Regions from separate parts of the Streptomyces sp. NPDC056738 genome, predicted to be linked through region 1. Evidence: predicted binding sites of a transcription regulator. Region 1 holds the regulator's gene; the other holds the start of a gene.
The links. Region 1 encodes HspR, which represses chaperone genes until heat shock. Its sites were predicted from a motif close to TTGAGNNNNNNNNNCTCAA; they were not measured.

Region 1 (11,035 bases):
GCCGGGCGATGTGCGCCCGGCAGGTCCGCACGCTGATGCCCAGGCGCTCCGCGACCACCGCGTCCTGATGCCCCTCGGCCAGCAGCGCCGCGATGGAGCGCTCCCGGTGGGTGATGCCCTCGATGCCCGTCGACGGCATGGGCGAGGTCAGCGGGATCGCCAGGCGCCACAGCCGCTCGAAGACCGTCACCAGGTAGTCCACCAGCGCCGGGTGGCGCAGCTCCAGCGCGATCGTGCGGTCCGGGTTGGCGGGGATGAACGCGACCGTTCGGTCGAAGAGGATGAGCCGCTCCACGACCTCGTCGAGGGTACGGGCCTCGGCGGCGTCGCCCATCAACTCCATGTAGTTCAGCAGGCCTTGGCCGTGCCGGGCCACGTGGGTGTACAGATCGCGCATCCGCACCCCGCGCCGGCGCATCTCCTGCGCCCGGTGCAGCCCTTCGACGAGTTCGTCCTCGCGCCGGATGCCGCCCGGCTGCACGGTCAGGACCTCGCGGGTGCACTCCTCGGTGGCCTTGTCCATGGCCGCGTGGATCCGCGGCAGCCCGTCGAGGACCCGGATCGCCACACCTTCGGCCGGTGCCCGTACCCGGCCGCCGAGCCCCGCGTACCACTCGAAGGCCGACACCGCGTCGCCCACCCGGGCCTGGCTCGCGCTGACTTCCTCGTACACACCGCGCAGGAGCCGGTTCATGACCTCCTGGGGCGAGGTCGGCACCAGCCAGCCCATGTCGTCCGGATCAGGGTGCAGCAGCGCCAGTTCCAGCAGGCAGGGCACCGACTCGGCGTCCTCGCGGGGCACCCGGCCCCGCCGCACGGCCCGGGAGTACACCCGGTCGCCCGCGTCGCACAGCCGGTCAGCGCCGTGCGGATGCCTGTCCGTCCCGTGCCCGGCCATCTCCCACCCCTGGCTCCAGCTCCAACCCCTGGCGTGAGCCCCGCGTCAGGGCGTCCTCCGCAGCGCAACTATGCGCGGACGCGTCCTGCATCGCAACAAGGCTGCGCGGCCGAGGAGCGTCCGTTCGCCCCGGCTCGCCCGCATAAATCCGGACCTCCGCCGGGGCCCTTGCAACAAGCTGAAGGCACCGGCCGCCCGCCCTCCCGAAGCCCTTCCCGAACCGCGGCGCCGACACCCCACCTCCTCCCCCGGAGAACCCAACTCGGTTCACGGCAAGGAGACTTGAAACGATCAGCCGTACCACCGCGGCTTTCACCCGCACGACCCCACACACAGAACCGGAACCTGAGCTTCCCCCACCTGCGGTACCGGAAAGTTCACACACCCTGTGGATCGGGTCGATCGGCGCCCGTCGCGGATGCCCGGCGACGGAGGCGAGGGGATCATGCCGGAGGGGGCGCACAGCCGCGGAGGGGCGCCGCGAGGGGCGCGAGGCGCCGGAGTGGGCAGGCGCGGGCGCTCGGGCGCGCAGAAGGCCGTACAGCGCTCCTACGGAGGCGCGGCGCTCCTGAGGGGGATTCCCGAGCCGGGACAGCGGAACGGCCCCGGGCGGGGTGGCGCTGGGGGCGCTCGTCCGCGGCGGGGCCGGAACCGTGCTGGTCCTCGCCCGGCCGTCTCGGTGCCGAGACGGCCGGGCGGGGCGTCCTGCTTGGTGCGTCCTACTTGATGCCGAGCGAACCGCAGAGCGACTTGTAGGGCGCCGTGCAGATCTTGGCGACGGGGTAGATGCCGTCCTGGACGACCGTGTCCTCGATGTTGTCCTTGGTGAGCGCCACGACGGGCACGAGCTGGGACGGGATGTCCTTGTTCGTGGGGCTGCTGACCTTGTCGCGGGTGAGCGCGTCGAACTCGATCGAGCGGCCCTGGACCCGGGCGACGGCCATCTCGGCGGCCGCGTTGGCCTCCTGCGGGTACGACTTGTACACGCTCATGTACTGGTCGCCCTTGATGATCCGCTGCACGGCGATGAGCTCGGAGTCCTGGCCGGTGACCGGCGGCACCTTGCTGACGCCCGCGGCCTTGAACGCGTCGATGACCGCGCCCGCGATGCCGTCGTTGGCGGCGTAGACACCGGCGATGTTGCTCAGACCGACGGACTGGATGGACTTCTCCATGTTGGCCTTGGCGTTGACCGGGTTCCAGTCCTTGGTGTCGTACTGGGCCGCGATGATCACCTTGTCCTCGAGCTCGGACTTGGCACCCGACTTGAACTGCGCGGCGTTCGGGTCGGTCAGCGAGCCGTTCATCATGATGATCTTCTTCGAGGCCGAGTTGGAGCCCAGCGCGGCGACGAGGGCCTTGCCCTGGGTCTCGCCGACCAGCTCGTTGTCGAAGGAGATGTACGCGTCGATCGGGCCCTGCGCCAGGCGGTCGTAGGCGATGACCGGGATCCCGGCCTCCTTGGCCTTGCGCACGCCCTTGGCGATCGTCACCGAGTCGACCGCGTCCACGAGGATGACGTCGACCTTGTCGTCGATCATCTGCTGCATCTGGCGGAGCTGCTTCGCGGCGTCCTGCTCCGCGTTCAGGTACAGGACGTCACCCTTCTTCTCGGTGAGCTTCTGCACCTGCTCCCGGATGATCGGGTAGTCGAACTTCTCGTAACGGGTGTTCGCCTTCTCCGGAAGGAGCAGGCCGACCGTGATGTCGTCGCCCTTCGTGGCGCTGGCCGAGCTACTGCCCCCGCCGAAGCCGGCCACGCCGCATCCGGCAAGGGTGAGGGCGGTGGCCGACGAGGCCACCGCTATGACGGTACGGCGGAGGCCGGTGTTACGAGTCTTCACATCAGGTGCCTTCCGGGCGAGGTTGCAGCATTGCGACCCAGGTGGCTGAAAGCCAACGCGGCGATCACCTCAGCGTCAAGGAGTAACCACTTAACGAGATGGCAACGGCGTTTCGTGTTCCACAAGTGAACGCGACGGGAAAAGACTACGCCCATCCACTGACCGATCCCCTCAGCTTCACCTTCTGTCATTCACAGGTACAACCAAGTTCCGTTCACAGGAGTCGTGATCGTCGACGGTTTTTAACCGCCGTTGACGATCGGCAGACCTGAAGGAACACATGCACAGAGCCCCTGTCACGAAGGGCGCCGTCTCCTCGGCCCTCGTGCTCGCCACCGCGGGCGGCCTGCTCACCGCAGCCGGCCCGGCCGCCTCCGCAGTGACCAACTGCACATCGCCCGTCTATAAGCGGCAGTTCTACGCGAACACCACCTTCTCGGGCACACCGAAGAAGACGGACTGCGATACGGCGATCGACCAGAACTGGGGCTCCGGCGCGCCCGCGTCCGGACTTCCCGCCGACAACTTCGGCGTCCGCTGGACGGTGACCCGCGACTTCGGCTCGGGCGGCCCCTTCACCCTGCCCGTCACCACCCAGGACGGAATTCGGGTCTATCTGGACGACATACGCAAAGTCGACCTCTGGAAGAACGTATCGGCCACACAGTCAAAAACGGTCAGCCTGACCATTCCGTCCGGAAAACACACACTGCGCGTCGATTTCGTCAACTGGACAGGCAAGGCGAACGTCACTTTCGCCTACAAACCCGTCACTTCGGCCGGTACCGACAAAACCAAGCCACTCGTCCCCGCGGGTTCCTCGGCGTCGTACGACACCGCGACCGGCCGGGCCAAGGTCTCCTGGTCCAAGAACCAGGAGATGGACCTCGCCGGCTACCGCGTCTACCGCCGCCTCAAGGGCAGCACCACCTGGACCCTGCGCACCACCACGACGACGACCACGTCGTACACGGACACCTCCCTCCCCGCGACCGGCGCCACCTACTACTACGAGGTCCGCGCCTACGACAAGGCGGGCAACGAGTCCTCCGGCACCACGGACCGCCCGGTGACCACCACCGACCGGACGGCCCCGGCGCGCGTCACCGGTCTGTCGGGCCGGGGCACCACCGCGGGCAACACCCTGACCTGGCAGGCCTCCTCCGCGGACGTCGACCACTACGAGGTGTGGGCCGCGCCGACCGGGCAGAGCGACCCCGACGGGCCGGAGATCGTGTTCGGGACCTCCTACACGGACCGGATCGCGCAGGTGGGGACCGACTACCGGTACACCGTCCAGGCCGTCGACGGCGCCGGGAACGTCTCCCCCGTCTCCGACGGCCTGACGCTCATGCGCCCGGAGGAGTCCACGGCGCCCGCGCCGGCCTCGGTCCTGGGCACGCCCACCGACGCCTCGACCCGCGTCTCCTGGACCCCGGCACAGGACCCCGACGCGATGGTCACCGGATTCCACGTCTACCGCCGCACGTCCGCGCAGGGCGCCTGGATCCTGGTGGGCAGCGCCGGGGCGACGGCCGTCTCCTACGACGACACCTCCGCCCCGAAGGGCACCGCGTACTACTACGTCGCCTCGGTCGACAACGGAGGAGCCGAGTCGAACCCCTCGGCGCAGACCACCGTCGACCGTCTGACGCCGGCCACCGCCACCGGTCCCGCCGCGCCGCGGCTGACCGTGCTCTCCGAAGGCGGCACCCGCTTCCCCATCAGTGTCGGGGTGCGCCCCGGGACGGGCGACGAGGCACGGCTGCTGAAGGGGTACGCGTGGGACGTCTCCGGCGCCTGCGGCTTCAGCGGCACACAGTTCACCGCGTCGGACACCGTCTCCTGGACCCCGCAGTACACGGGCCCCTGCACGGTCTCCGTCCGCGCCGTGGACGCCTACGGCCGCAAGGGCGAGAACGCCGCCTCCGTCGAGGTCATGGTCAACCGCTGACCGCCTGACGGCACACGAAGGGGCCCCACGGTTCAGGTGAACCGTGGGGCCCCTCCGGCCGAGCGTGGAGGTCAGTCGGACGTCCGCTTGGGGCGCCAGACCACCAGGGCGCTCGTCTGCTGGACCTCCTGGTACGGGACCAGGTCACGGCGGTAGGACGCGTGCACCGCGGCCTCGCGCTGCTGCATGGCCACCGCCGCGCCGTCCAGGGCCGACTCCAGCTCCGCCACGCGGGACTGGAGCGCGGCCACCTGGTTCTCCAGCTCGATGATGCGCTTGATGCCGGCGAGGTTGATGCCCTCGTCCTGCGACAACTGCTGCACGGTCCGCAGCAGTTCGATGTCGCGGGCCGAGTAGCGCCGGCCCCGGCCGGCGGTGCGGTCGGGAGAGACCAGACCGAGCCGGTCGTACTGACGCAGGGTCTGCGGGTGCAGTCCGGAGAGCTGGGCCGCCACCGAGATGACGTAGACCGGGGTCTCCTCGGTCAGTTCATAGGGGTTGCGTCGACGACCGGTCGTGTCCATGGCTCCGTCATGCTCCCTTCGCGGCCTGGAACAGCTCCGCCCGCGGATCCTCACCCGCGGTCGCCTCGCGATACGCCTCCAGCGCGTCACGAGCCTTGCCGGACAGGTCCTGGGGGACCGTCACCTCGACGGTGACGAGGAGGTCGCCCCGCGTGCCGTCCTTGCGGACCGCGCCCCTGCCCCGGGCGCGCATCGTGCGTCCGTTGGGGGTGCCCGGCGGCAGCTTCAGCGTCACCGGCGGGCCGCCCAGCGTCGGCACCTTCACCTCGCCGCCCAGCGCCGCCTCCGCGAAGGTGACGGGCACGGTGACGGTGAGGTTGTCGTCCTTGCGGCCGAAGACCGGGTGCGCGTCCACGTGGACGGTGACGTACAGGTCGCCGGCCGGGCCGCCGCGCTCACCGGGAGCGCCCTTGCCCCGCAGCCGGATCCGCTGGTTGTCGCTGACGCCCGCGGGGATGCGGACCTGCATCGTGCGGGACGACTTGGCCCGCCCGCTGCCCGCGCACTCCATGCAGGGGTGCTCGGCGATGAGGCCGCGGCCCTTGCAGTCCGGGCACGGGTCCGTGAGCGAGAACCCGCCGCCCGAGCCCCGCGCCACCTGCCCGGTGCCGACACAGGTCGGGCACACGCGCGGTGTGCCGTTCTTGTCGCCGGTGCCCGAACAGGCCTTGCAGGCCGCCTGCGAGGTCATCCGCAGCGGAACGGTCGCGCCGTCCACCGCCTCCGTGAAGGAGAGGGTGACCTCGGTGTCGATGTCCTGGCCGCGCCGGGGCTGCGTCCGCGTGCCCGTGGTGGCGCCGCCGCGGTTGAACAGGCCCCCGAAGACGTCACCTATGCCGCCGCCGAAGCCGCCGGCCCCTCCCGCTCCCTGACCCGGGGCGCCCCCTCCGAAGAGGTCGCCCAGGTCGAAGTTGAAGTTGCCGCCGCCCGCGCCGGGACCCGGCCGGAAGCCACCGTTGCCGAAGAGGGCGCGTGCCTCGTCGTACTCCTTGCGCTTCTTGGGGTCGCCGAGCACGTCGTTCGCCTCGGAGATCTCCTTGAAGCGCTCCTCGGCCTTGGCGTTGCCCTTGTTGGCGTCCGGGTGGAACTCGCGGGCGAGCTTCCGGTACGCCTTCTTGATCTCGGCCTCGGTGGCGTCCTTGGGGACGCCGAGGACCTTGTAGAAGTCCTTCTCGATGAAGTCCTTGGTGCTCATCCCCGACGTCCCTCCTTCCTCGTCCGTTCAAGCTCAGCCCTCGTCCGGGCCACCGCTCTCCTTGTCCTCCGCCGCCTCGGCCGAGTCCTCGGCCTTGACCGGCTGCGCCCCGGGCTGCGGTTCGGCGACGGCCACCCGCGCGGGGCGGATGGTGCGCTCGCCGAAGCGATACCCCGGCTGCAGAATCGCCACGCACGTCGTCTCCGTGACGTCCGGCGCGTACGAGTGCATCAGGGCCTCGTGGATCGTCGGGTCGAAGGGCTCGCCCTCCTTGCCGAACTGCTGGAGCCCCATCTTCGCCGCGACGGTCTCCAGCGATTCGGCGACGGACTTGAATCCGCCGACGAGCTCCCCGTGATCCCGCGCGCGGCCGATGTCGTCGAGCACGGGCAGGAGTTCGGTCAGGAGGCTCGCCACGGCGACCTCCCTGACCGCGATCCGGTCGCGCTCGACACGGCGGCGGTAGTTCTGGAACTCGGCCTGGAGGCGCTGGAGGTCCGCGGTGCGCTCGGACAGAGCCATGCGCGCCTGGTCCAACTGTGCTGTCAGGCCGGTCAACTGTGCTGCTGCGTCCCCGTCCGGGGCCGCCGCCCCCTCCGCAGAGGGGGTGGCGGTCTGCGGCTCGGCGTCGTCAGAGGTGGCGCCGGAAGGGACGTCGGGCTGCTCTTCGAAGCCCGGGGTCTCCTCCGTCACGCGGCACCGTCCCGGCGGTCCTCGTCGACGATCTCGGCGTCGACGACGTCGTCGTCGGCCTTCGGGGCCTCGGCGCCGTGGGCGTCGCCACCCGCGGCCTGGGAGGCCTGGGCGTCGGCGTACATGGCCTGGCCGAGCTTCTGCGAGACCGCGGCGACCTTCTCGGTGGCGGTGCGGATCTCGGCGATGTCCTCGCCCTTGAGCGCGGCCTTCAGCTCCTCGACGGAGGCCTCGACCTCGGTCTTGATCTCGCCGGGGACCTTGTCCTCGTTGTCCTTGAGGAACTTCTCGGTCTGGTAGACGAGCTGCTCGCCCTGGTTGCGGGTCTCGGCGGCCTCGCGGCGGGCGTGGTCCTCCTCCGCGTACTTCTCGGCCTCCTGGCGCATGCGGTCGACCTCGTCCTTCGGCAGCGAGGAGCCGCCGGTGACGGTCATCTTCTGCTCCTTGCCCGTGCCGAGGTCCTTCGCGGTCACGTGCATGATGCCGTTGGCGTCGATGTCGAAGGCGACCTCGATCTGCGGGACACCGCGCGGGGCCGGCGGCAGACCCGTCAGCTCGAACATGCCGAGCTTCTTGTTGTACGCCGCGATCTCGCGCTCGCCCTGGTAGACCTGGATCTGAACGGAGGGCTGGTTGTCCTCGGCGGTGGTGAAGATCTCGGACCGCTTGGTCGGGATCGTCGTGTTCCGCTCGATGAGCTTCGTCATGATGCCGCCCTTGGTCTCGATGCCGAGGGACAGCGGGGTCACGTCGAGGAGCAGGACGTCCTTGACCTCACCCTTGAGGACACCGGCCTGGAGCGCGGCGCCGATGGCGACGACCTCGTCCGGGTTCACACCCTTGTTGGCCTCGTTGCCGCCGGTCAGCTCCTTGACGAGCTCGGCGACGGCGGGCATACGGGTGGAGCCGCCGACGAGAACGACGTGGTCGATCTCGGAGAGCTGGATGCCCGCGTCCTTGATGACGTTGTGGAACGGCGTCTTGCAGCGCTCGAGCAGGTCGGCGGTGAGCTGCTGGAACTGGGCGCGCGTGAGCTTCTCGTCCAGGTGCAGCGGGCCCTCGGCGGAAGCCGTGATGTAGGGCAGGTTGATCGAGGTCTCGGTGGACGAGGACAGCTCGATCTTGGCCTTCTCGGCGGCCTCGCGCAGACGCTGGAGCGCCATCTTGTCCTTGGCGAGGTCCACGCCGTGGCCGGAGCGGAACTGCTGCACCAGGTAGTCGACGACGCGCTGGTCCCAGTCGTCACCACCGAGGTGGTTGTCACCGTTGGTGGCCTTCACCTCGACGACGCCGTCACCGATCTCCAGGAGGGACACGTCGAAGGTGCCGCCACCGAGGTCGAAGACGAGGATCGTCTGGTCGTCCTTGTCGAGGCCGTACGCGAGCGCGGCCGCGGTGGGCTCGTTGACGATACGAAGGACGTTGAGACCGGCGATCTCGCCGGCTTCCTTCGTCGCCTGGCGCTCGGAGTCGTTGAAGTACGCCGGGACGGTGATGACCGCGTCGGCCACCTTCTCGCCCAGGTACGCCTCGGCGTCGCGCTTCAGCTTCTGCAGGATGAAGGCGCTCATCTGCTGCGGGTTGAAGCTCTTGCCGTCGAGCTCGATCTTCCAGTCGGTGCCCATGTGACGCTTCACCGAACGGATGGTCCGGTCAACGTTGGTGACCGCCTGGCGCTTGGCGACCTCGCCGACGAGCACCTCGCCGTTCTTCGCGAAGGCGACGACGGACGGCGTGGTCCTGGCGCCTTCGGCGTTGGTGATGACGGTGGGCTCGCCGCCTTCGAGAACGCTGACGACGGAGTTAGTCGTGCCCAGGTCGATGCCGACCGCACGTGCCATTTCGATTCCTCCAGCAATGACTTGAGTGGAACGGACTCAAGTGTGCACGACGTCCGGCTCCCGGTCAACAGACCTGAGTCGTGGGGGCTCAACTCTTATCCGCTCCTTACACGCATGGAGCTTCTGACCTGCGCCTTTCTCGCTGTGTCAGTGAACCTTCACCGCGCCGGGAGACTCCGGACGGGGACGCCCGGGACGCCCGAGCACTCTCGGGACGGGTCCCCCGGGGGCGGGGATCGCATGCGGATGGACACGGCGCGGACGCACCCCGGGACGCAGGGCCCCCGCGACGGCGACCGCCGCCACGGCACCGGCCACCCACCAGGCGGCTCCCGCCCCCAGCCAGCCGAGGTCGATGCACAGCCCCACGAACGCGCCCGCGAACGCCGCCAGCCCCGTCACGACCAGGACCCCCTGCCGGGTGAGGCCCGCCCGCCGCAGCCGGTGCACCAGATGGTCCGGTGCCGGTCGCAGCAGCGGCCGTCCCGCGCGCCGCCGCGACACCAGGACCAGGACGCCGTCCGCGGTGGCCACGGCCGTCAGCGCGAAGGCGGCTCCGAGGCCGGGCCCGGCGGGCCGCTCGGCGTGCACCTGCACGACCGCGGAGGCCAGCAGGAAGCCGGCGAACAGCGACCCGCACCGCCCCGGCGCGATCCGGGCCGGGGGCCATCCGTGCATCAGGAAGCCCGTGAGGGCGGCGGCCAGCACGCTGAGCAGCGCCGCGAGCCCGTCCATGAGCTCGGCGGCCGCGCACCCGCTGAGGGCGAACGCGGTGATGACGCCGACCGTTCCCACCACCCCGTCGGCGTGGTCCAGCGAGCGGAAGGCGTGCGTGACGAGGACCGTCCAGGCCACCGCCAGCACTCCGGCGGGCAGACCGAGTTCGTCGTAGGGGACGGTCAGCGCGGCGGCGACGGCGACCCCCGCCACGCACACCACCGGGGGCACGGGCAGCAGGTCGGCGGCCAGGCCCAGCAGGGCGACCGCGATCGCGGCGACCAGCAGCCGGCCGGCCTCGGGGCCGAGCGGGGCGGCGCCGGTCCAGTCCCCGGCCCAGCCGACGAGCGCGGTCGCGCCGGCCACGGCGACCCCGCCGAGGAGCGGGACCGGCCGTGCCCTTCCGGGCGCCCGCGGTTTCGCCCGGCGTGCCGGCAGCCCCCTTCCGCCGGCCGGGCCGAGGCGCAGGGAGAACGCCCGCAGCAGCGCGGCGAGCGTCGCGGTCAGGAGCAGAGCGGCGGTGGCGGCCGTGATTCCGTACAGCACATCGCCAATTTAGGGGTAATTGTCACAGTATTGGGTGAATAACACGATCGGGTTTACGTGTCCCGTCGACCCCGGGCGAACCGCACCCCGTGCCCGCATTCCGGGCGCCCACTCAGGCTTCCCTCAGCGACGCAGATCACCGCACCGCTGACTACAGTGCGGCGAAGGAAGTGGGTAGTCTCAGACGGACTGCATAAGTTACCGCTTAGTAATCACCTTCGAGGTCACCCTCGAAGCAACACCTCGCAGGCCCGAGGAGCCCCCGAATGCAACTCGCCGCGATCATTGTGTCGCTGGTCCTGACCGTGGTCGGCGTTGCGCTGCTCGCACGCGCCATCGGTCAGTTCGTCCGGTACTTCAAGCTGGGCCAGCCGGTCCCGGCCGGTGCCCGGACCGACAACCCCTACGCGCGCAGCGTGACCCTGGTCAAGGAGTTCCTCGGCCACACGCGGATGAACCGCTGGGGCATCGTGGGCTTCGCCCACTGGTTCGTGGCGATCGGCTTCCTGACCCTCCCGCCGACCCTCGCCCAGGCCTTCGGCCAGCTCTTCCAGGCCGACTGGACGCTGCCGGTCATCGGCGACTTCCTGCCGTTCGAGCTGTACATCGAGTTCATCGGCGTGATGACGACCATCGGCATCGCCGTGCTCATCGTGATCCGCCTGCTGAACCTGCCGTCCCGCCCGGGCCGCAAGTCCCGCTTCGCGGGCTCCAAGGCCGGCCAGGCGTACTTCGTCGAGTACGTCATCCTCACCATCGGCCTCGCGATCTACACCCTGCGCGGGCTCGAGGGCGCCATCCACCACGTGGACCACTACGAGGC
Region 2 (11,035 bases), on a different contig from region 1:
GTCTTCTGCACCGGTGCTCGCATTCCTGACTCGTGTACCCATTTGGGGCCCGGGTGACGTCCCGTCAATCGCGGCGTACGCCCGGTACGGCTCCCGACCCTCCCAGTGCCGGTGGGCAGTGGTCCCGCATCATCTGACCCGCCACCCGAAGGAGTGAACATCGGAGGGGAGTTGGCGGGCAAGTCTCCCCGGCGCCCGCGACCGGCCCGCGCGGCGGGCCGGTTGGACGTCGGGGACGGGCTTTGGCAGTATTCGCCGCCACGCCTTGCCGGAGTCGATCATTCCAGGCCAAACCCGGCGCCCGTGCCGCTGAACCGCACGTCGGGCGTCGCCCGGCGTCTTCCGGAGCCCTTGTGAAGGGCTCGTGCAGACTGGCGGAATGCGCACTGAACTCGTGTCGGAGCCCGGAGACCCGGACCGCCCCAATGAGGACTTCGCATCGGTCGGGCTTCCCGCTTCAGGACAAGGCGGTTCACTGGTCGTGCTCGACGGGGTGACACCTCCCCGGGGTGACGACGGCTGTCTGCATTCGGTCCCCTGGTTCTCCGCACGGCTCGGCGGAGCGCTGACCGAACTGTCCGTTTCGCAGGGGGATTTGCCCCTGCCGGAGGTCCTGTCCCGGGCGATTCGCCGCGTCGCCGAGGCGCACGCCGACACCTGTGACCTTTCTCACCCGCGTACGCCCCAGGCAACCGTGGTCCTCGCGCGGTGGTCCGCGTCGCAGGTGGAGTACCTGGTCCTCTCGGACTCGGCGCTGCTGGTGGAATCCCCCGCCGGGGAGGTCGCCGTCCTGCTGGACGACCGCCTCTCCCGGCTCCCGCGCACATCCCTCGTCTCGGACGCCGTCGCCGACTCCACCGTCCGCAACAAGGAGGGCGGCTTCTTCACTGCGGCGGCGGATCCCTCGGTGGCCTCGCGCGCGGTGACGGGCACGCTCCCCCGGTCCTCGGTCCGCGCCCTGACGGCTCTCTCGGACGGCGCGAGCCGATGGGTGGAGCGGTTCCACGCGGGTGACTGGTCCGAGCTGTTCGCGCTGGTGCGCGAGGAGGGCTCCGCCTCGCTCGTCGAACGCGTACGCGGCCTGGAGCGCGCGGACGCGGCGGCTCGACCGGGATCACGGCGCGGCAAGACACACGACGACGCGACGGTGGTGTTCGTGGAGCTCTGATCGGAGACGGACGGGAGGGCCCCGGGCCCTGAAGGGTTGTTGCCGGCCGGGGCCGCGTGGCCGGCAGTGGTGAGTGGCCGTTCGAGGTTCTGCGGGGCCGTGCCAGGTTCTGGGTGGCCGAGGGAGGTTCTGCAGGGCCGAAGGCTGTGGGTGGTCGGGGGCGGGAGGGGTCGTGCGTCGAGCTGGGGGAGCCGTGGGCGCCCGGCAGGGCTACTTCTCCATTCCGCGGTTGAGTTGGTTCAGCAGTCGGGCGAGTTCCGCCACCTCGTTCTGGTCCCAGTGGGCGAGCTGGCGGACGTAGCGGGCCCGGCGGGCCTCGCGGACGCTGGAGACACGGCCGCGGCCCTCGTCGGTGAGGTGGACGAGCCAGGCGCGGCCGTCGGCGGGGTCGGGTTCGCGCGCGACCAGACCCAGCTCCTCCAGGGCGCGGAGCTGCCGGGACATCGTGGCCTTGCCGACGCCGATGTAGGCGGCGAGTTCCGTGGCGCGCTGGCGGCCGCACTCCTCCAGACGGACGAGGAGTCCGTACGCGGCGGACTCCAGGTCCGGATGCACCTCGCGGGCCATCTCCCCCTGGTTGGCACGGGCGCGGCGCAGGAACACGGTCAACTCCCGCTCCAGGGAAAGGAACTCGCGGTCCCCGACCCCGTGCGCCGCGGGCCGGTCCATACCATTTCCCGACACGCCGGATTCGACCGGACGTCCGCCGTCGTTCCCGCCCTCGTGCACGTCAGCACCCCTGACCCGGTTTCCCGATCCTGAAAGTTTCTGCCAGAACTCACCGTTGCCGCAGCTCCGCCAGTATTTCGCAGGCGTAGACCAACGGCAGCCTCCGGCCCCTCTTCCCACGCCGTCGTCTACGTGCGTAGCTTCTTTATCAGACACATTTACTGGCATGCGCACGCCACTCCCAGGTCAAGGACGACCTGATCCCCCCGGGGCACGCATGCCCGCGCTTTCCCCCCACCGAGCTCCGTCAGGGCTCCCCCAGGGCTCCGGAGCTCCCTCGCCCTTCGGAGGCACGCACATGTCCGTGCACAGATCCGGAACGGCCCGCCGCCTGCGCCTGCTCGCGGCCGGAACCCTGCTCGCCGCCTTCTCCCTCCTCTCCACCCTCCCCTCCTCCGCCGCCGACATCCCCGCCCGGGGCACCGCCCGGATGGGCATGGGAGTCGTCGCCCACGACGGTCAGGGCGGCACGCCGACCACCGGCGACGCCACCCAGACGGAAGGGGTCGACGTCGCCGGGTACCAGGGCAACGTCGCCTGGTCGACGCTGTGGAACAGCGGGGTCAGGTGGGCCTACACCAAGGCGAGCGAGGGGACGTACTACACGAACCCGTACTTCGCCCAGCAGTACAACGGCGCCTACAACATCGGCATGATCCGCGGGTCCTACCACTTCGCGACCCCGGACACCACGACGGGCGCCACCCAGGCCAACTACTTCGTCGACCACGGCGGCGGCTGGTCGGGCGACGGCAGGACGCTGCCGGGCACGCTCGACATCGAGTGGAACCCGTACGGGGCAGCCTGTTACGGCAAGACCCAGAGCGCGATGGTGAGCTGGATCAGCAGCTTCCTCAGCCAGTACCGGGCCAGGACCGGCCGTGACGCGGTGATCTACACGGCCGCGAGCTGGTGGACGCAGTGCACGGGCAACTACGGCGGCTTCGCCTCCGCCAACCCGCTGTGGATCGCGCGGTACGCCTCCGATCCGGGGACCCTCCCGGCGGGCTGGGACTACTACACGATGTGGCAGTACACGTCGTCCGGACCGACGGTCGGGGACCACGACAAGTTCAACGGTGCCCTGGACCGCGTCCAGGCGCTCGCCAACGGCTGAGACGCACCTGCCGTACGGCACGGCGGCCGGCGTGGAGCCGGCCGCCGGTCGTACGGCGAAGGTGACGGCACGCGGCACGGCGAAGGCCCGGGCCTCCCTCACGGGACCCGGGCCTTCCCTTCCGGCCGCGTCCGTCACGCCGCCACCGGAACCTCCGGCACGGCACCGTTCGTCGCCGGCGCCAGTGCCAGCTCCAGGACCTGGCGGACGTCCGTGACGGTGTGGACGTCGAGCTTCTCCAGGACCTCGGCCGGGACGTCGTCCAGATCGGCCTCGTTGCGCTTGGGGATGATCACGGTCGTGACACCCGCCCGGTGCGCGGCGAGCAGCTTCTGCTTCACCCCGCCGATCGGCAGGACCCGCCCGGTCAGCGAGACCTCACCGGTCATGGCCACGTCCGTGCGGACCAGCCGGCCCGACAGCAGCGACGCCAGGGCGGTCGTCATCGTGACACCCGCGCTCGGACCGTCCTTCGGGACCGCGCCCGCCGGGAAGTGGATGTGCGCGCCGCGGTCCTTCAGGTCGCCGACGGGGAGTTCGAGCTCCGCGCCGTGCGAGCGCAGGAAGGAGAGCGCGATCTGCGCCGACTCCTTCATCACGTCGCCGAGCTGACCCGTGAGGGTCAGACCGGCCGCGCCCGTCTCCGGGTCGGCCAGCGACGCCTCCACGTAGAGGACGTCTCCGCCCGCTCCCGTGACCGCCAGGCCGGTGGCGACACCGGGCACCGCCGTACGGCGCTCGGCCGGGTCCTGCGCCGACTCGGGCACGTGGTGCGGGCGCCCGATGAGCTCGCGCAGATCGCCGTCGGTGACCGTGAACGGCAGCTCCCGGCGGCCCAGTTCGTGCTGGGCCGCGACCTTGCGCAGCAGCCGGGCGATGCCCCGCTCCAGGTTCCGTACGCCCGCTTCCCGGGTGTACTCCCCCGCGAGCTTGCGCAGCGCGCTCTCGTCGAGGACGACCTCTTCCTTCTCCAGGCCCGCCCGCTCCAGTTGGCGCGGCAGCAGGTGGTCCCGGGCGATGACGACCTTCTCGTCCTCGGTGTAGCCGTCGAGGCGGACCAGCTCCATACGGTCGAGCAGGGCCTCCGGGATGGCCTCCAGGACGTTGGCCGTGGCGAGGAACACCACGTCGGAGAGGTCGAGTTCGACCTCCAGGTAGTGGTCGCGGAAGGTGTGGTTCTGCGCCGGGTCGAGGACTTCGAGCAGCGCCGCCGCCGGGTCGCCCCGGAAGTCGGAGCCGACCTTGTCGATCTCGTCGAGCAGGACCACCGGGTTCATCGACCCGGCCTCCTTGATGGCCCGGACGATCCGGCCGGGCAGCGCGCCGACGTACGTACGGCGGTGGCCGCGAATCTCGGCCTCGTCCCGGACGCCGCCGAGGGCGACACGGACGAACTTGCGGCCCATGGCGTGCGCGACGGACTCGCCGAGCGAGGTCTTGCCGACACCGGGCGGGCCGACGAGCGCGAGCACGGCGCCGCCGCGCCGGCCGCCGACGACCCCGAGACCGCGCTCGGAACGCCGCTTGCGCACCGCCAGGTACTCGGTGATGCGCTCCTTCACGTCCTCCAGACCGGCGTGCTCGGCGTCGAGCACGGCCTGGGCGCCCCTGATGTCGTACGCGTCCTCGGTCCGCTCGTTCCAGGGCAGCTCCAGGACGGTGTCCAGCCAGGTCCGGATCCAGCTTCCCTCCGGCGACTGGTCACTGGAGCGCTCCAGCTTCTCGACCTCCTTGAGGGCGGCCTCGCGGACGCTCTCGGGAAGGTCGGCCGCCTCCACGCGGGCGCGGTAGTCGTCGGACTCGTCCTCGCCGTCCTCTCCCTTGAGGTCGCGCAGCTCCTTGCGTACGGCTTCGAGCTGGCGGCGCAGCAGGAACTCGCGCTGCTGCTTGTCGACGCCCTCCTGGACGTCCTTGGCGATGGACTCGGCGACATCCTGCTCGGCGAGGTGCTCGCGGAGCTGTTCGGTGGCGAGCTTGAGGCGGGCCACCGGGTCGGCGGTCTCCAGCAGCTCGACCTTCTGCTCCACGGTGAGGAACGGTGAGTAGCCGGAATTGTCGGCAAGGGCGGAGACGTCGTCGATCTGCTGCACCCTGTCCACGACCTGCCAGGCGGCGCGCTTGCGCAGCCAGCTCGTCGCCAGGGCCTTGTATTCCTTCACCAGGTCGGCGACCCGGCCGGGCAGCGGGTCGGGCACGGTCTCCTCGACCCGGGTGCCCTCGACCCACAGGGCGGCACCGGGACCGGTGGTCCCAGCGCCCACCCTCACGCGCCCACGCCCCCGGATCAGCGCGCCCGGGTCGCCGTCGGCCAGCCGGCCGACCTGCTCGACCGTGCCGAGCACACCGGTGCTCGCGTAGGTCCCGTCGATGCGTGGCACCAGGAGTACCTGAGGCTTTCCGGGCGTTGAACGGGCGGCGGCCTGAGCGGCCTCCACCGCGGCACGCACATCGGTGTCGTTCAGATCCAGCGGCACCACCATTCCGGGCAGCACGACCTCGTCGTCGAGCGGCAGCACGGGCAGGGTGAGTGATGCGGACGTCGAAGCCATGATCTCCCCTTCGGCAGTCAAGTTGAGTTATGTCGACTCAATGCACGGGAGGCTCGCAATGTTCCCTGGGGAGCGTTCGCTGTGAGCGATCGGCGGGAGTCGCGGGCCGGGCGGCCTGGTGGAGGGCGTCGCGACCGAGCGGCGTCGCGACCGAGCGGCGTCGCGACCGAGCGGCGTCGCGACCGAGCGGCGTCGCGACCGAGCGGCGTCGCGGACCGCGCGGCGTCGCGGACCGCGCGGCCTCACGGACCGCGCGGCCTCACGGACCGAGCGTCGCGGGCCGAGCGTCGCGGGCCGATGCGGCGTCGGGGCCGCCCTCCGGGATGCGGGGTGGCCGTCCGGCTCGGATCGTGGAGTCATGAACCATCACCTCGCCCAGAGCAAGCTCGAGATCGACACCCGGCTCGTCACGACCGGTGCCGTGCTGACCGCGGCCGGTGCCCTGGTGGCGTGCACCGGCATGGTCATCGCGGCCGCCGCCGTGTTCAGCGCGGGCCGGCGCATGATCCGCGCCATGGATGTGCCTCCGTCGCAGGTGGCGGCCATCAAGTGGCGGCAGGCCAAGGAGGCCTCCCTGGCGGGCATGCAGGCATGGCAGTCCGCGTCCGACGCCCGCAACGGGGCGCCCATCCGCTAGCCGGTCCTCCCTCCGATGGCTCAACGGGCCGCTTCTCGTCCGCCGGGGCGGGGAAGGGGCCCGTGAGCCGGTCGGGGCGGCGTCCGGTCGAGGTGACTCTCGACGGGGAGGACGTCCGATCGCGAGGCTCGGCTCGTCGGGGAGCCCGCGTCTCAGGTCCGGGCGGCCTGTTCCGTCCCTTCCGCCCCTTGCGGCTGTTCCGGCTGTTCCGGCTGTTCCGGCTGTTCCGGCTGTTCCGGCTGTGTGACGTACGCGGCGGGGCGATGCCCGCGTCGCCGACGCCGGACCGCGGGCCAGGTCGCGACGCCGATCGCCAGCGCGATCAGGTGGCCCGCGTCCGTCACCGGATCGGCGAGGACGATCAGGTCCTGGGTGAGGACCGCGCCGAAGCCGATCAGCAGGGGCCGGCCCAGCCAGGGTGGCAGGAGTCCCGCCAGCGAGCCGACACTCGCGGCGACGCCGAAGCTGATGCCGTAGTCGAGCCGGTGCAGCGAGCCGACGGGCAGGCCGCCCGCCAGCACCGCGACACCGACCGGCAGCTCGGTGACCAGCGTGGCCACCACGTGCCCGGCCAGGAAGACCCCGGCCGCCCACGCCGTGCCGGTGCGGCGCTCCAGCGCGGTCAGCACGAGCAGGAAGCCGGCCGCGTACGGCGAGGCGATCCCGCCGACGATCCACAGCGCGCTCGCGATCAGCACGAGCACCGGGTGCCGTACGAGGTGCGCGACGTCCGTGCTGGACGCCTGGTGCAGGGCGTGGACGAGCGCGGGGCGCGTGTGCCCGGCGAGCCAGGAGACGAGGGCGAGGACAGCCGCGTACCCGAAGGTGAAGGGAGTGCTCCGCGGGGTGGGCAGCAGGCTCCGGAGTCCCTGGAAGCGCGGTCGGCCGGGGCGGCCGAGGACGGCAGGCGGTCCGGAACCGTCGCCTCGCGCGGGGCCGGGGACTGAATCCGAGCCGGGTCGCGGGGCGAGGCCGGAACAGGACCCGCGTTGCCGCGGCACCGCGGGGAGAGGACCGGATGAAGCCGCACCGCGATCCGCCCCGGCGGACACGGAGGCCTCGCCGGGGTGCACCGCGACTCCGTCCGCGGAGGCGGAAGCCTGCCCGGCGGACACCGGAACCCGCCTGGCGGACCCGGACACCCCACCGGTACGGGCGGCGACCCCATCGGCGGATACGGACACCCCGTCGGTACGGGCGGCGACTCCACAGGCGGACACAGGCATCCCACCGGTGCGCGCGGCGGCGACCCCACCAGCGGACACGGACACCCCATCGGTACGCGCGGCGACCCCACCGGCAGACGCAGGCACCCCACCGGCACGCGCGGCGACCCCGTCCGCAGACACGGAAGCCTGCCCGGCGGACGCCGGGGCCCGACCGGCCGACACGGAACCCTCATCGGTACGCGCCGCGGCCTCGCCCGCCGGCGCGGAGGACCGGGTGACGGGAGCGGCCACTTCCGTCGCGGACCGGGGAGCCGGGGCGGCCGCCGTGCAGGGGTCTTCGGTGGGGGTCCGGTCCACGGTGCGGCGCTCCTTCCGTCGCGGGCCAGCCTTCGCGCCCCCTCCGTCCCTGTCTATGACCGGCGCCACGTGACGGCCGATTCTCAGGGACTCCTCAAGAAAGGGGTGGGCCGGTCAACCTCGTGCGGCCCGCCGTCACTCCGGCGGCCGAGGGAACCGGCGCCCGCAATTCCCGCGACCCGTACAGGTGAAAATGCCAGGATGGCGGCCATGACCTCGTACAGGACTCCCGAAGTCATCGACCGTCGCCAGGGCCCCTACGGCGAGGTCGTGCTGCGGCGCCACGGCGACCTGCTGCAGATCATCGCCAACGGATGCTTCCTGATGGACACCTCCGACGGGCGTTCCGAGCGGCTCCTCATGGACGCGGCGTACGACGCCCTGGACGGGCGCCCGGAGCCGAGCGTGCTGATCGGCGGCCTCGGCGTCGGGTTCTCGCTGGCGCACGCCGCGGCCGATCGCCGCTGGGGACGCATCACGGTTGTCGAGCGCGAACGGGCGATCATCGACTGGCACCGGGACGGCCCCCTCGCGGCGCTCTCGGCCCGGGCGCTCGCGGACCCGCGCACCGACATCGTCGAGAGGGACCTCGTCGAGTACGTCAATGAGATCTCCGACACGTTCGACGCCCTGTGTCTCGACATCGACAACGGACCGGACTGGACGGTCACCGAGGGCAACGCGGGACTGTACGGGGCGTCCGGACTGGCAAGCTGCGCAAGGGCGTTGAGGCCGGGTGGCGTCCTCGCGGTGTGGTCGGCGCAGCCCTCTCCGGAATTTGAAGGAACCTTGCGGAATGCCGGATTCCGACGGGTCCGTACCGAAGTGATCCCCGTTGCCCGGGGCGTTCCCGACGTGGTGCATCTCGCGGTGAGGCCTGGATAGCCGAGCCGCACCCACTGCCCGTACCCTGCTTGCCTGACGCGGATCATTCAAGCGTCAAGCGCAGTCATGGGATCACCCCACGGATTCCGGAAAGCACACTTCAGGGGCGGGCGATGGAGCAGACACACACCTCCCAGAACGGCACGGCGGCGACCCCGGGCGCACAGCGCCGGGTTTTGGTCGTCGAGGACGACCCCACGATCGTCGACGCCATCGCGGCCCGTCTGCGAGCCGAGGGATTCCTCGTGCAAACCGCGGGCGACGGCCCTGCCGCCGTCGACACCGCCGAGGCTTGGCAGCCCGATCTGCTGATCCTCGACATCATGCTGCCCGGCTTCGACGGTCTGGAGGTCTGCCGGCGCGTGCAGGCCGCCCGCCCGGTTCCGGTGCTGATGCTCACCGCGCGCGACGACGAGACCGACATGCTGGTCGGGCTCGGGGTCGGCGCCGACGACTACATGACCAAGCCGTTCTCGATGCGCGAGCTGGCCGCGCGGGTGCACGTGCTGCTCCGCAGGGTCGAGCGCGCGGTCGTCGCGGCCTCCACCCCGCGCAGCGGCATCCTGCGGCTCGGCGAGCTGGAGATCGACCACGCGCAGCGCCGGGTGCGGGTCCGCAGCGAGGACGTGCACCTCACGCCGACCGAGTTCGACCTGCTGGTCTGCCTCGCGAACACCCCGCGTGCCGTACTCTCGCGCGAGCAGCTTCTCGCCGAGGTGTGGGACTGGGCGGACGCCTCCGGTACCCGGACCGTCGACAGTCACATCAAGGCGCTGCGCCGCAAGATCGGCGCCGAGCGGATCCGTACGGTGCACGGCGTCGGCTACGCACTGGAGACCCCGACTCCCTGAGCGGGACCTCCTTGGGATCGTCGGGCCCCGTGAGAGCGGGACCCGCGTGAGGGGCTGATGTGATGAGCGGACTCGGAGAGCAGGGGCGCGGGCTCGGCGAGCGCGCGTCCGCGGGGCGCAGGAACTCGGGCTGGGGTGAGGTACGGCCCTTCTCGATCAAGACCAAGCTGGGCGCACTGGTCGTCATCTCCGTGCTCATCACCACCGGTCTGTCGATGATCGCGGTGCACACGAAGACCGAGCTCCGCTTCATCACCGTCTTCTCGATGATCGCCACGCTGCTGATCACCCAGTTCGTGGCGCACTCGCTCACCGCTCCGCTGGACGAGATGAACGCGGTGGCCCGGTCGATCTGGCACGGGGACTACACCCGCCGGGTGCGGGACGACCGGCGGGACGAGCTGGGCGACCTGGCCCAGACGATCAACCTCATGGCCGACGAGCTGGAGGCCCAGGACCGTCAGCGCAAGGAGCTCGTGGCGAATGTCTCGCACGAGCTGCGCACTCCCATCGCGGGTCTGCGCGGCGTCCTGGAGAACGTCGTGGACGGCGTCTCGGAGGCCGACCCCGAGACGATGCGCACCGCTTTGAAGCAGACGGAGCGCCTCGGCCGGCTGGTGGAGACCCTTCTCGACCTGTCGCGGCTGGACAACGGCGTCGTACCGCTGCGCAGGCGGCGCTTCGAGGTGTGGCCGTATCTGTCCGGGGTGCTGAAGGAGGCCAACATGGTCGCCTCCGCGCGCGCGGACCTCGCCTCGGGCTCGGGCGGCGGTCACACCCGCACGGACGTGCATCTGCACCTCGACGTGTCCCCGCCGGAGCTGACCGCGCACGCGGACCCGGAGCGGATCCACCAGGTCGTGGCGAATCTCATCGACAACGCGGTCAAGCACAGCCCGCCGCACGGCCGGGTGACGGTGCGGGCCCGGCGGGGCGACCATCCCGAGTCGCTGGCCCTGGAGGTCCTGGACGAGGGGCCCGGCATTCCGAAGTCGGAGTGGCACCGCGTCTTCGAGCGGTTCAACCGCGGCGGGGTGCCCGCGCCCCACGGTCCGGGCAGTGACGGCGGTACGGGACTGGGGCTCGCGATCGCCCGCTGGGCCGTGGATCTGCACGGCGGACGCATCGGTGTGGCCGAATCTCAGCGGGGTTGCCGGATCCAGGTCATCCTTCCGGGCCTCCCTTCTCTGCCAAGTTGACGTAAAGTTCGAACCGGAGCCGCAAGATCCACCGCTGTCGCCGGGTGCGTACACGTGTGATCAGGCACAGGGCCGCGTGAAGCTTGCCGCGACCCGGGGCCGCCGTACCCATTCCGATGCGGAACCACGCTTGTTTCCCGCCATTTCCATGGGCGAAACACGGATTCCGATGTGACTTACGCGACGTTGGACAGGCCCGGCCTGACCTTCTCGGCCAGGGAGGCGTAGCCTTTATTCCCGCTGTCCATCACCTTGTGAAGCGGAAGAGGGCGGTTAGCGCCGTGTCGCCACAGTCCCCCAGTAACTCGAGTATCTCGACCGATGACCAAGCCGCCGGGAAGAACCCCGCGGCCGCCTTCGGTGCCAACGAGTGG

Region 2: lon (endopeptidase La) is a predicted target of HspR. The motif match lies at 5,586-5,604, and genes of this name have one in related genera.

The regions. Positions count from the first base shown of each region.
Region 1 covers NZ_JBHTZF010000004.1:419,782-430,816, reverse strand. Annotated here, with positions in the region: gene ACFRIC_RS13010 (LuxR C-terminal-related transcriptional regulator) at 1-898, opposite strand, end outside; gene ACFRIC_RS13005 (sugar ABC transporter substrate-binding protein) at 1,618-2,742, opposite strand; gene ACFRIC_RS13000 (PA14 domain-containing protein) at 3,023-4,696, shown strand; gene ACFRIC_RS12995 (heat shock protein transcriptional repressor HspR) at 4,768-5,220, opposite strand; gene dnaJ (molecular chaperone DnaJ) at 5,228-6,415, opposite strand; gene grpE (nucleotide exchange factor GrpE) at 6,449-7,108, opposite strand; gene dnaK (molecular chaperone DnaK) at 7,105-8,949, opposite strand; gene ACFRIC_RS12975 (MraY family glycosyltransferase) at 9,097-10,212, opposite strand; gene ACFRIC_RS12970 ((Fe-S)-binding protein) at 10,479-11,035, shown strand, end outside.
Region 2 covers NZ_JBHTZF010000007.1:149,073-160,107, forward strand. Annotated here, with positions in the region: gene ACFRIC_RS20020 (nitrate- and nitrite sensing domain-containing protein) at 1-23, opposite strand, end outside; gene ACFRIC_RS20025 (protein phosphatase 2C domain-containing protein) at 380-1,168, shown strand; gene ACFRIC_RS20030 (MarR family winged helix-turn-helix transcriptional regulator) at 1,379-1,897, opposite strand; gene ACFRIC_RS20035 (lysozyme) at 2,196-3,014, shown strand; gene lon (endopeptidase La) at 3,149-5,563, opposite strand; gene ACFRIC_RS20045 (hypothetical protein) at 5,922-6,200, shown strand; gene ACFRIC_RS20050 (rhomboid-like protein) at 6,353-7,201, opposite strand; gene ACFRIC_RS20055 (spermidine synthase) at 7,937-8,611, shown strand; gene ACFRIC_RS20060 (response regulator transcription factor) at 8,725-9,462, shown strand; gene ACFRIC_RS20065 (ATP-binding protein) at 9,525-10,661, shown strand; gene ACFRIC_RS20070 (multifunctional oxoglutarate decarboxylase/oxoglutarate dehydrogenase thiamine pyrophosphate-binding subunit/dihydrolipoyllysine-residue succinyltransferase subunit) at 10,943-11,035, shown strand, end outside.